DNA from 2 places in the Bacillus paramobilis genome. Region 1 is predicted to be linked to the other one. Evidence: riboswitches for the same ligand, from Rfam matches in the RefSeq annotation. Region 1 holds a riboswitch; the other holds the start of a gene.

Region 1 (5,208 bases):
CATGTTTTATAATCCAAGGGTTAATCGGAAGTTTGCTATCCCGTAATTGCTGCAACCATTGAAAAACGAGTTCTCTATCTTCTTTCGTAATATCGTTAATATGATTGGCTACTGATTTTTGGACATATTTAGAAGGATCATTCATTAATGGTTCAAGAAGTTGTAAATTGTTCTTAAAGTCACCTTTCAGTGCTCCTATTTTTTTAGCCCAAGGAAGTCTTGGTCTTGTACCTTCGGAAACTAATCTCCTAATGTGGCTGTTTTCGTCATGAAGCCACTGTTGTAATATGTCTAGTGTGTCTTCATGGTATGTTTCAAGAAAAGGACGAATAGCATATTCAGCAGTATTCCTTTTTGTTATCTCATACATGGCATGAAAAGAGGATTGGAAATGGTTAAGTCCATATTTTTCAACGTATTTTGCAATAGGCATGTACATATATCCGTTTGTAAATGTACCTACTTCTGTTGTGTTTTCTGGTCCCAATGTTTTCAGTAAAGTATGTATTGCTCCATTAAAATCTTTTTGTAATGCAGTATGTAATTCATCTGCTATTACTTCTATACGCTGCTTTAACTCTAAATTTTCAACTTTACATGTTACAGAATCTACAAAGATACATTTAGAGAAAGTAGGATCGTGTTTACAAATAGAATCAGCCATTTTTTCTACTAATTCTTCATTAAATAAAAATTTTAACGGAACATATTTACCCATTTTTTCACCTCATTGATAAGATAAAACAATTTCTATTTTTTAATCGACAACCCATAAACTAAAGTCTCACTCGGAGTCGTAATACTAAAACCTGTCGTCTTATAATCAAGTTTCACCGTATCACCAGTGTAGTCTTTCGTGAATGAATCCATTTGTACGATAAGGTCTGCATCTTCATATACAACATCATCTGCATCATATGTATCCCAAATTAAATCCACATCAACGAAAATACTACAAGAGTTTGTCATTGTCCCTCTAATGCGAATGATCTTTTTGTCTTCACGTTCTAATCTATGTATAGCTGCTTTTGCTTCATCAGTAATGCGAATGTTCATGGTATCCCAACCTTTATGTATATTTCCTTTATTATTGCAAAAACAGGAGAAATAGGGAAGGGAGAAGCATCGGAATAAAAAACGAGCAAACAAATTTGTTTGCTCGTTTTACTTTATTTTAGTTCACATTTATCAAGTGGAATCACTTTCGTTTTTTTCGTAAATTTATATCCTAACCATAGTACTAAAAAGAGTGGTAAACCGATGTAAGAAACGAGTACGCCGTTCCAATCGATTGCTTCGCCCATAAATGCGCCGTAGTTTTGACCTAAAATGACGATGACACAAAGTGCAAATGCGAAAATTGGACCGAACGGGAACCATTTTGCTCTATATGGTAAGTCTTTTAAATCTTTTCCTTGTGCGATATATGCTTTACGGAAACGGTAATGACTAATTGCAATTCCGACCCATGCGATAAAGCCAGACATTCCAGATGCATTTAATAACCAAATGTATACAACGCCGTCACCGAATAAAGAAGCAATGAAAGCGATACTACCAACAATTGACGTTACGATTAATGCGTTAACAGGTACACCGCGGCTGTCTAATTTGCCTAAGAATTTTGGTGCTTTTCCTTGGCGAGCTAAGTCCCAAAGCATACGAGTTGATGCATACATTCCAGAGTTACCAGCAGATAGTACTGCCGTTAAAATAACAGCGTTCATAACAGAAGCAGCAAAAGCAACGCCAGCTTTTTCAAAAATAAGTGTAAATGGACTTACTGTTACATCACTTGCAGCAAGGCTTTCTGTTGTATAAGGAATTAATAAACCGATAACGAGAATCGCAAGAATATAGAATAAAAGAATACGCCAAAAGATAGAACGAATCGCTTTCGGAATATTACGCTCTGGATCAGATGTTTCACCAGCAGCAACTCCTAATAATTCAGTACCTTGGAATGAGAAACCAGCTGCCATAAATACACCGATAATTGCCATGATACCGCCATTAAATGGTGCATCTGCAACAGTGAAGTTTTTGAAGCCAACAGTTTCGCCACCCATAATTCCAAAAATCATCATGAAGCCGACAATTAAAAAGATAATAATAGTAACTACTTTAATAAGTGCAAACCAATATTCAGATTCACCAAACCCTTTAACAGATAAATAGTTTAAAAGGAAAATAATAGCTAAACATAATCCGCTCCAAATGAGGGAAGGGGTATCTGGGAACCAAAATTTCATAATTAATGTTACAGCAGCGAGTTCAGCAGCAATTGTAATGGCCCAGTTATACCAATAGTTCCATCCAAGTGCAAAGCCAAGGGACGGATCAACAAATTTTGTTGCATATGTGCTAAAAGATCCGGTAACAGGCATGTAAGCTGCGAGTTCAGCTAAGCTTGTCATTAAGAAATAAACCATAATTCCAATTGCAGCGTATGCGACTAGTGCACCGCCAGGACCAGCTGAATGGATGACACCACCGCTGGCAAGAAATAGTCCGGTACCAATTGTACCACCGAGAGAAATCATTGTAAGGTGCCTTGATTTTAAACTACGTTTTAATTCACCTTTTCCATTTGTAGTTTGTGTTTCAGAGGTAGTTTGATTTGTTGCGCTATTCATGTTCAACACTCCTTTTCTTGTAAGATAGGAAGGAACGGGGGAGAAAAATACAAAAAACCGCCAAAGGAATTTGGCGGAACGTTTCACAAATAACCACCCCATCATACCCTTCCGTTAAGATAGCACCCCACGTTTACACGGTAATTTTGTAAACGTGACAGTTCTGTTCCTTTCGGAGACAGCCCCAGCTCATATTTCCAGAGAAGAAATATAAACTTCGGCAACTTTTCCTTTCAAACGGAGTCGGTGACATTCTCTGTGTCTCGTCCGTTTTACTCATAAAAGTCGCAACCTCTACCTCATCGGATTGATGAGGATTTGATATATTGCTAAGATTTTTAATATATGGCAATTGTAATGACTTTCTGAATATATTGCAAGATATTTTGTTAGGAAAAGTCAAAAAATATCGGTTATTGTATAGGAAACGCTTGCAAAACTCCACCCGAACCTACTGTTATGTAACAAAAAATAAAGAAACAAATTGTTATACAAATGTTTCGCAAAAAATATTGAAAAACCCTTTAAAATTAAAAGAAAATTCAGAAAATATAATTCGACATAACTAACAAAAGAGGATTATTCCTTAAATTCGTTTCAAAGAATAAGTATAAATCTGATGAATAGAATGAATATTCTCTTTATTTCTGGTAAAATTGAGGTATTGTTTAATTGAAAAGGGGAAATCAATATGAAATTAGAAACAGAAAGGCTCTATATAGTGCCGTGTACAGAAGAGCGTATTCACGTTGCTAACGAGCAAGGATATAATAGTGGTCCACATATTGTAGGACATGTAGAAAATGTAAAACAAGATGCGGCTTTATTACCTTGGGGCGCGTGGTATGTCATTCGAAAAGAAGATGACATCGTTCTAGGTGATATAGGGTTTAAAGGGAAACCAAATGAGGAACATACAGTAGAAATTGGTTACGGATTTATTGAGAAATATTGGAATAAAGGATATGCGACAGAAGCTGTAAGTGAACTAATAAATTGGGCTTTTCAAACAGGAGAGGTAGAAATGATTATCGCGGAGACACTTCTTGAAAATGAAAGCTCGATTCGTGTATTAGAGAAATTACATATGAAGAGAATTAGCAATACAGAAACGATGATTAATTGGAAAATAGAAAAATAAAAAATACCGCCCGAAGTATATCAGGCGGTATTTTTATCGTTATGGTAGCATTTGTTTTTGATCATTCGGATATCCGGCTGTCGGTGCGTTAGAACGCTTGGAATGATTACGAACAGCAATGAAAATAGAAATAATAACGACAAGACCAACTGCTACGTAAGAAAGTGAAATAATAGTTGGATCCACTTTAAATGTAGTAAGCAGTGTACGAATGTTTGTAAAGATTATAAGGCCCCCAACTAATACGCCAAGTAAATGAGAAGGAACGATGCGTACTAACCATGCAGCGATTGGTGCTGCAACGATGCCACCAAGCATGAGAGAAAATACCCAAACCCAACTTACTTGTTCCCAGCCAAGTGAAATGAAAAAGCCGATTGTTGCTGCGAGTGAAACAGGAAACTCACTCGTATCTACAGATCCGATAACTTTTCTAGCTTCATTTCCCCTTGCCAAAAGCACAGGTGTTGTAATTGGGCCCCAGCCACCTCCACCTGTTGAATCAACGAATCCTGCGAATAAGCCAAGCGGAACAAGCTGTTTAGCTGACATACGTTTATTTGAAGTGACAATTTGTTTTTGAATGATGAATCGTAATAAAATATAAACCCCTAAAGTAAATAAAAATATGGAAATGTACGGTTTAATTACATCACCAGGTAAATTGCTTAAAAAACATGCCCCAATAAATGCGCCAATTGCTCCTGGTAATGTAAGCCTGGAAACGGTATATTTATCCACGTTTCCAAATTTGATGTGTGATGCACCAGAAGCAGCAGTTGTAACAACTTCAGCTAAATGAACTGATGCAGATGCAACGGCCGGAGCAATACCAAACATTAATAAAAGTGAGGTAGATGTTACCCCGTACGCCATTCCAAGCGCTCCATCGATTAATTGAGCGAAAAATCCGATAATAGCAAAGACAATTAATTTCTGCATAAATAATCCCCCTGTAATAATAAATGAAAAAGACACTTTTCCCGTATGAGAAAAGTGCCTTTGGTTTTTCCAATCAGCAATAATTAAATTTGTTTTATTATAATACATATTAATCGTATAAATCAACTAGGTTTTAAAGTTTTTGAATTGAATGAAAGAAAAATAAAATATACAATAAAAGGATGGAGAGAAGGGGGAGAAAGACATGTTACGATTTGATCATCTCGTACACGCAGTACATGGTACACCGGAGGAAGCGGCAAACCAAATGCAGGAGCATGGATTTCATACTGTAGTAGGCGGAGAGCATACTACTTGGGGTACTTGGAATAGTTTGTGTTATTTTGATTTATCCTATATAGAATTTTTAGCAGTTCAGCATGAAGAAAAAGCGAAGAAAGCAGACAATCCATTAGTACAAGAAACAGTAGTGAAATTACAAGATGGAGAAGGAATGTTACAAATCGCCATTCGAACAGATGCAATTGA
Region 2 (5,208 bases), 1.2 Mb from region 1:
TACGTGAAGCTTGCAAGAAAGAAAACATTCATCTGTTTTAATAGAAGCGAGAGAGGATAGCTCAAAGAGTTATCCTCTCTTTTTTATTGTGTAAACGAATGGTTTACAGTGAATTTTACTAATGGTTTCTTTCTTCTATATCTCTTTTTGTGTAATAATTTGTTAAAGGAGGGGACGTTATGAGCTTAGGAGAACAGTTAAAAAAACTACGAGAGTCAAAGGGATTTTCACAAGAGGATATTGCTAAAAAGATTGGTGTAACGAGGCAAGCGGTATATAAATGGGAAAATGATAAAAGTTGCCCTGATATTGAAAATTTAATTTTATTGAGCGAATTGTATAATGTTACGCTCGATGAGTTAATAAAAGGGAACCGAAATTTAAAAGAGAAAATACATATTGATGAAGATGAGGATTTTGAGAAAGAGAATGAGTTTGGTTTTTATATTGGGTTTGGTTTGTTAATTGTGAGTGCTTTCGTTGATTATGAAGGAATGCAAGAGATTTTATTAGGAATTGCACTATTCATGATGGTTTTTTACTCTGACGTGAAGAAAGTTATTTTGAATGAGTTCCAATCGTTTTTTAATAGAAAAGATATATATGATAAGAAGTGAGAAGAGTCCGTTATATTTCCTAGGAAAGAGTATAACAAGTAATTGAATTGTTTTATACTAATTTTGGGATGTTGATAGTATGTTAAAAAGTTCAAACAAGCATAACCCCGTTCTAAAGCTAGGACGGGGTTGAAAATCTAAGCTTTATTAAGCGTAAAGTTCTTTCAAATATTTTTGCTTCAGTAAAACATTACTTATTTATTACCGAGTTCTTCCGCTAAACCGATTAAAATTCCTTCCGTTCCACGAATGTAGCAGAGTCGATACGAGTCCTCGTACTGAACTACTTCGCCAACGAGCTGAGCACCATGCTTCTTAGTAAGTCTGGATACCATTTCGTCAATGTCTTCAACGGTGAACATGACGCGTAAATAACCGAGGGCATTTACAGGAGCTGTCCGGTGATCTGCAATAGTAGGTGGTGTGAGAAATCGAGAAAGTTCAATTCGGCTATGGCCATCTGGAGTCACCATCATAGCAATCTCTACGGACTGAGAACCGAGTCCAGTTACGCGACCAGCCCATTCACCTTCGACAGTAGCGCGTCCTTCGAGTTTTAATCCAATCTCTTCGAAGAAAGAGATTGCGTTATCAAGAGATTCTACAACGATGCTGACATTATCCATTCTTAGTAATCTGTTGTTTGCCATAGTCTTTATCTCCTTTATATGTATAAATTTATTATCTAACTATCCTCATAATTATACTAAAATCTCCTATAAACAAAAAACACCTTGTCACAGTGTAGGAAAAAATGACAAGGTGTTTTCGGGTATAGAATAAACATTTTGTTAACAAACAAAACCTCGGAAACCTTCTACTACTGATATACGCATGAACTTTATTTCGTGAATGCTATTATTGTAAGAATTTGGTAATGTAGTTTCTATTCGATAATATAACTTCGACTTCCCCGCAAAATATTCCCATCCTATTTCTATTAATATAGGAAGGAAATAGATTTATATAATTTATTTTAAGTTTTACTGGTGGAAATTAACTCATCTGCACTAAAGGCTCAATTTTCGCCATAAATGATTGATGCAGTGCCTCGACACCTGTTACTAAATGAAGGCGGTCAATAACAACTGATACTTTAATTTCTGATGTACTTACCATTTTAATATGAATATCTTCTTCTTTTAAAGTAGTGAACATATTCGCAGCAACACCTGGATTAGAGACCATACCAGATCCTACAATTGATACTTTTGCTAAATGATTTTCATATTCTACAGATTCATATTGTAATGTTTCTTGATGTTGTTCTAATACCTCTAATGTTTCTTTTAAATCATTAGAATGGATTGAGAAGGAGAGATGAACAGTTCCTTCATTTGTAATACTTTGAATGATGATATCTACATTAATATGTGCCGCTGCTAATGTAGAGAAAACTGTTGAAAGTGCACCTTGTTCCAAACCTTTCATTGTGACGCGTGTAATATTATCTTCAAATGCAATACCTTTAACGATTGATTGTTGTTCCATGTTACATTCTCCTTTTACAATTGTTCCATTTTCTTGTTCCATACTTGAGCGAACTTCTAACATGACATTATGATTTTTAGCAAATTCAACAGCACGAGGGTGTAATACACCAGCACCGAGATTCGCTAGTTCTAACATTTCATCATAAGAAATTTCATCTAATTTATAAGCATCTTTTACAACTCGTGGGTCCGTCGAATAAACACCGGTCACATCCGTGTAAATATCGCATTTTTTTGCTTTCAGTGCAGCAGCTAATGCAACAGCAGTTGTATCAGAACCACCGCGGCCAAGCGTTGTAATTTCATGGTTTTCACTGATTCCTTGGAAGCCAGCTACAATAACAATCGTGCCTTCAGTAAGATAAGACTGAATTCGATCTGTATGAATGTCAGTAATCCGTGCACTGCTATGTACAGATTCTGTCGTAATACCAGCTTGCCATCCTGTTAATGAAATTGCGTTATAACCTTTTGCTTGTAGTGCCATCGTTAATAATGAAATAGTTACTTGTTCTCCTGTAGATAGAAGCATATCCATTTCACGTTTACTTGGATTTTCTGTAATAGCGTTAGCAAGTGCGACAAGTTCATCTGTACTTTTTCCCATTGCCGAAACGACAGAGACGATACCATGTCCTCGTTCATATTCTTCAATAATTAAATTTGCTACATGTTGAATACGCTCAGCACTTCCGACAGAAGTGCCACCAAATTTTTGTACAATCGTTTCCATTACGAATTCCTTCTTTCATCCATTTTTAAGAATAGATTAGGACATATATAAATCCCAACATTCCTGTAGTTACCAGAAAAAACAAAAAACACCATCTCAAATAAGTGAGGATGGTGCTGTTACAGGAAAAGGGAAACAGAAAACGGAGCTAATAAAAAAACCGCCAAAAAAGGAATATCATAAAAATGATATCTCTTTTTTGTAGATAGCTCTTCATACATACACTTCTGTACATATGACAGTTCTGTTTCTATTCGAAAACAGCCCCAATCGATAAATGCAGAGAAAATTATCGATTTCGGCAATACTTCCTTTCATCTAATTTCATAGACATCTCTGTGTCTCCATTAGAATAATCATAAGTATCGCAACCTCTATCTCACGTTTTAGGCGAGAGTGTTTGATTTATAAAGTTGTTGGTAACATTTGTTTTATAATAATTTAAATTTTTCGGGGAATCAAGTGTTTTGTATAAATTTTAAAAATTCTTTCTTTTCTTAAAGGAGTTTGTGAAAAGTGTAGCAAAATAAATTCATAGCATGTACATTAAATTTATAGTGCACTGGAGGTGGAAGAATGAAGGGGAAAAAGCCTATTTATGTTTCGGCAGAAATGAAAACGACAATGGAGAAATTATGGGAATATACGCAAGAACCAGATATACATACAGAATGGGATGCTCGTTTTACGGAAATTTCATATTTAGAGAAAAAAGAAGGAGAACCACAGAAGTTTTTATATAAAACAAAAATTGGATTTGGACTTGAAATAGCTGGTGAAGGGGAATCGATAGGTGAAATAAGAAAAGAAATAGGTGAACGTATTTCTTCTTTAAAATTTTGGACAGACAATCAATTATCACTTATTCAAATAGGGCGTGGTTATTGGAAGTATACCCCCCGTAAAGAACACATTCATTTTGAGACACAATATGATTATGATACGAGGTTTGGTCGTATAGGGAATGTAATAGATTTCTATATGTTTCGGCCGTTATTAGGTTGGGCGACTGCTTGGAGTTTTGATGCTTTAAAGTTATGGTTAGAAAAGGGACTTCATCCTAGATTACTAATTAGAAGAACAATGACATATTGGCTCGTGTGTTTATTAATTGCCTTTGTATGGATGTATCAAGGGATAGTGCCGAAACTAGTGTTTACTCATTCAGAAGAAGTAAAAATGTTGTCTGTGACAATTGGTTCAACTGCACATAGTATTTTTCTAGTTAAAATAATTGGATTGCTAGAAATTATTTTTGGTGTCCTATGGCTGTTGCCATTTCCAAAACGAAAAGTATTTATCGTACATATTTTTATGTTAATAGCCTTAACGATAGCGGCGGGTTTTACGAATATCGTAAGCTTTACAGAGCCGTTTAATCCAATTACATTAAACGTTCTACTTATGGGGTTATCGATTGTCGGTTATATAAATAGTTCTGATTTACCGAGTGCAAAAAATTGCAAGAGGAAGAGAAAGGAATAATGTATGGCTAATATGTATGAAAGACTATTAGGGGGTTCTTATAAAAAACTTCATCCGAAATTACAGAAACGCTATGAGATCACGGAAGAAAATAGCTTTACTGGAGAAGGAGAAATGGATGAAATTTACGGTGGTTCTTTTTTCGTAAAATTAATATTAAAAATTGCATCGAAGTTTAGAATGTTTTTCTCTGAGCGGGGGAAGGAAGTGCCATTTACAATACATAATACCGCTGAGCGAGATGAACATGGAAATGAACTAGTAAGGTGGAATCGTACTTTTTATTTCCATAATAAGAAAAGATATTTTAATGCCGTTATGCAGTTGGATGGAGAGAATAATGAAATTGTAGATTGTTTTGGTGAACCGCACTTACTTGTTTCTACATTGAATTTTCATATTGATGAGATGGGGGCAATGCATATTTCTTCAAAGAAACAATGGTTTTATATGTTTGGAAGAAAAATTCCGTTACCAAAGTTTTTGTATGGCGAAGCAAAAATTGTAGAAAGTTATGATGAAACGCAACAATGCTTTCGAATTCATGTACAAGTACGCAATCCGTTAATCGGTTCATTATTTTCATATAAGGGAACATTTGTGGAGAGGAAATAAATGATATGAAAAATATAATAGTTGGGCTTGCTTGTTATATTGTTTTTCTAATATGTGAGTGGACAAATGTAAACCCAGTTGAAGCAATTATATTATTATCTATTTTGTTATTTATACCGATGTCATTTTGCATCATTGATAAGAAAACAAGAAATGGATCATATGTATTCTTTTATAAACTGGTATCGCTGTTATATCCAATCGCAGCAATTAGTGCAACGCTAGCTTTCGTAACAAATCACTATTTCTTTGCTTTACTTTGGTT

The links. A riboswitch is a leader RNA that binds a small molecule or an ion and turns the genes downstream of it on or off. The one in region 1 is predicted to bind lysine.
Region 2: linked by a shared signal. The riboswitch ahead of AABL52_RS18105 (aspartate kinase) and the one ahead of AABL52_RS12125 (amino acid permease) in region 1 are both predicted to bind lysine.

What each region holds. Positions count from the first base shown of each region.
Region 1 covers NZ_CP151108.1:2,351,021-2,356,228, forward strand. The annotation lists gene AABL52_RS12115 (DNA alkylation repair protein) at 1-718, opposite strand, end outside; gene AABL52_RS12120 (iron-sulfur cluster biosynthesis family protein) at 751-1,056, opposite strand; gene AABL52_RS12125 (amino acid permease) at 1,170-2,636, opposite strand; lysine riboswitch at 2,749-2,941, opposite strand; gene AABL52_RS12130 (GNAT family N-acetyltransferase) at 3,328-3,777, shown strand; gene AABL52_RS12135 (sulfite exporter TauE/SafE family protein) at 3,817-4,827, opposite strand; gene AABL52_RS12140 (VOC family protein) at 4,925-5,208, shown strand, end outside.
Region 2 covers NZ_CP151108.1:3,554,930-3,560,137, reverse strand. The annotation lists gene asnA (aspartate--ammonia ligase) at 1-41, shown strand, start outside; gene AABL52_RS18115 (helix-turn-helix domain-containing protein) at 180-617, shown strand; gene AABL52_RS18110 (VOC family protein) at 812-1,267, opposite strand; gene AABL52_RS18105 (aspartate kinase) at 1,614-2,843, opposite strand; lysine riboswitch at 3,042-3,228, opposite strand; gene AABL52_RS18100 (DoxX-like family protein) at 3,420-4,328, shown strand; gene AABL52_RS18095 (DUF4166 domain-containing protein) at 4,332-4,943, shown strand; gene AABL52_RS18090 (YndJ family protein) at 4,949-5,208, shown strand, end outside.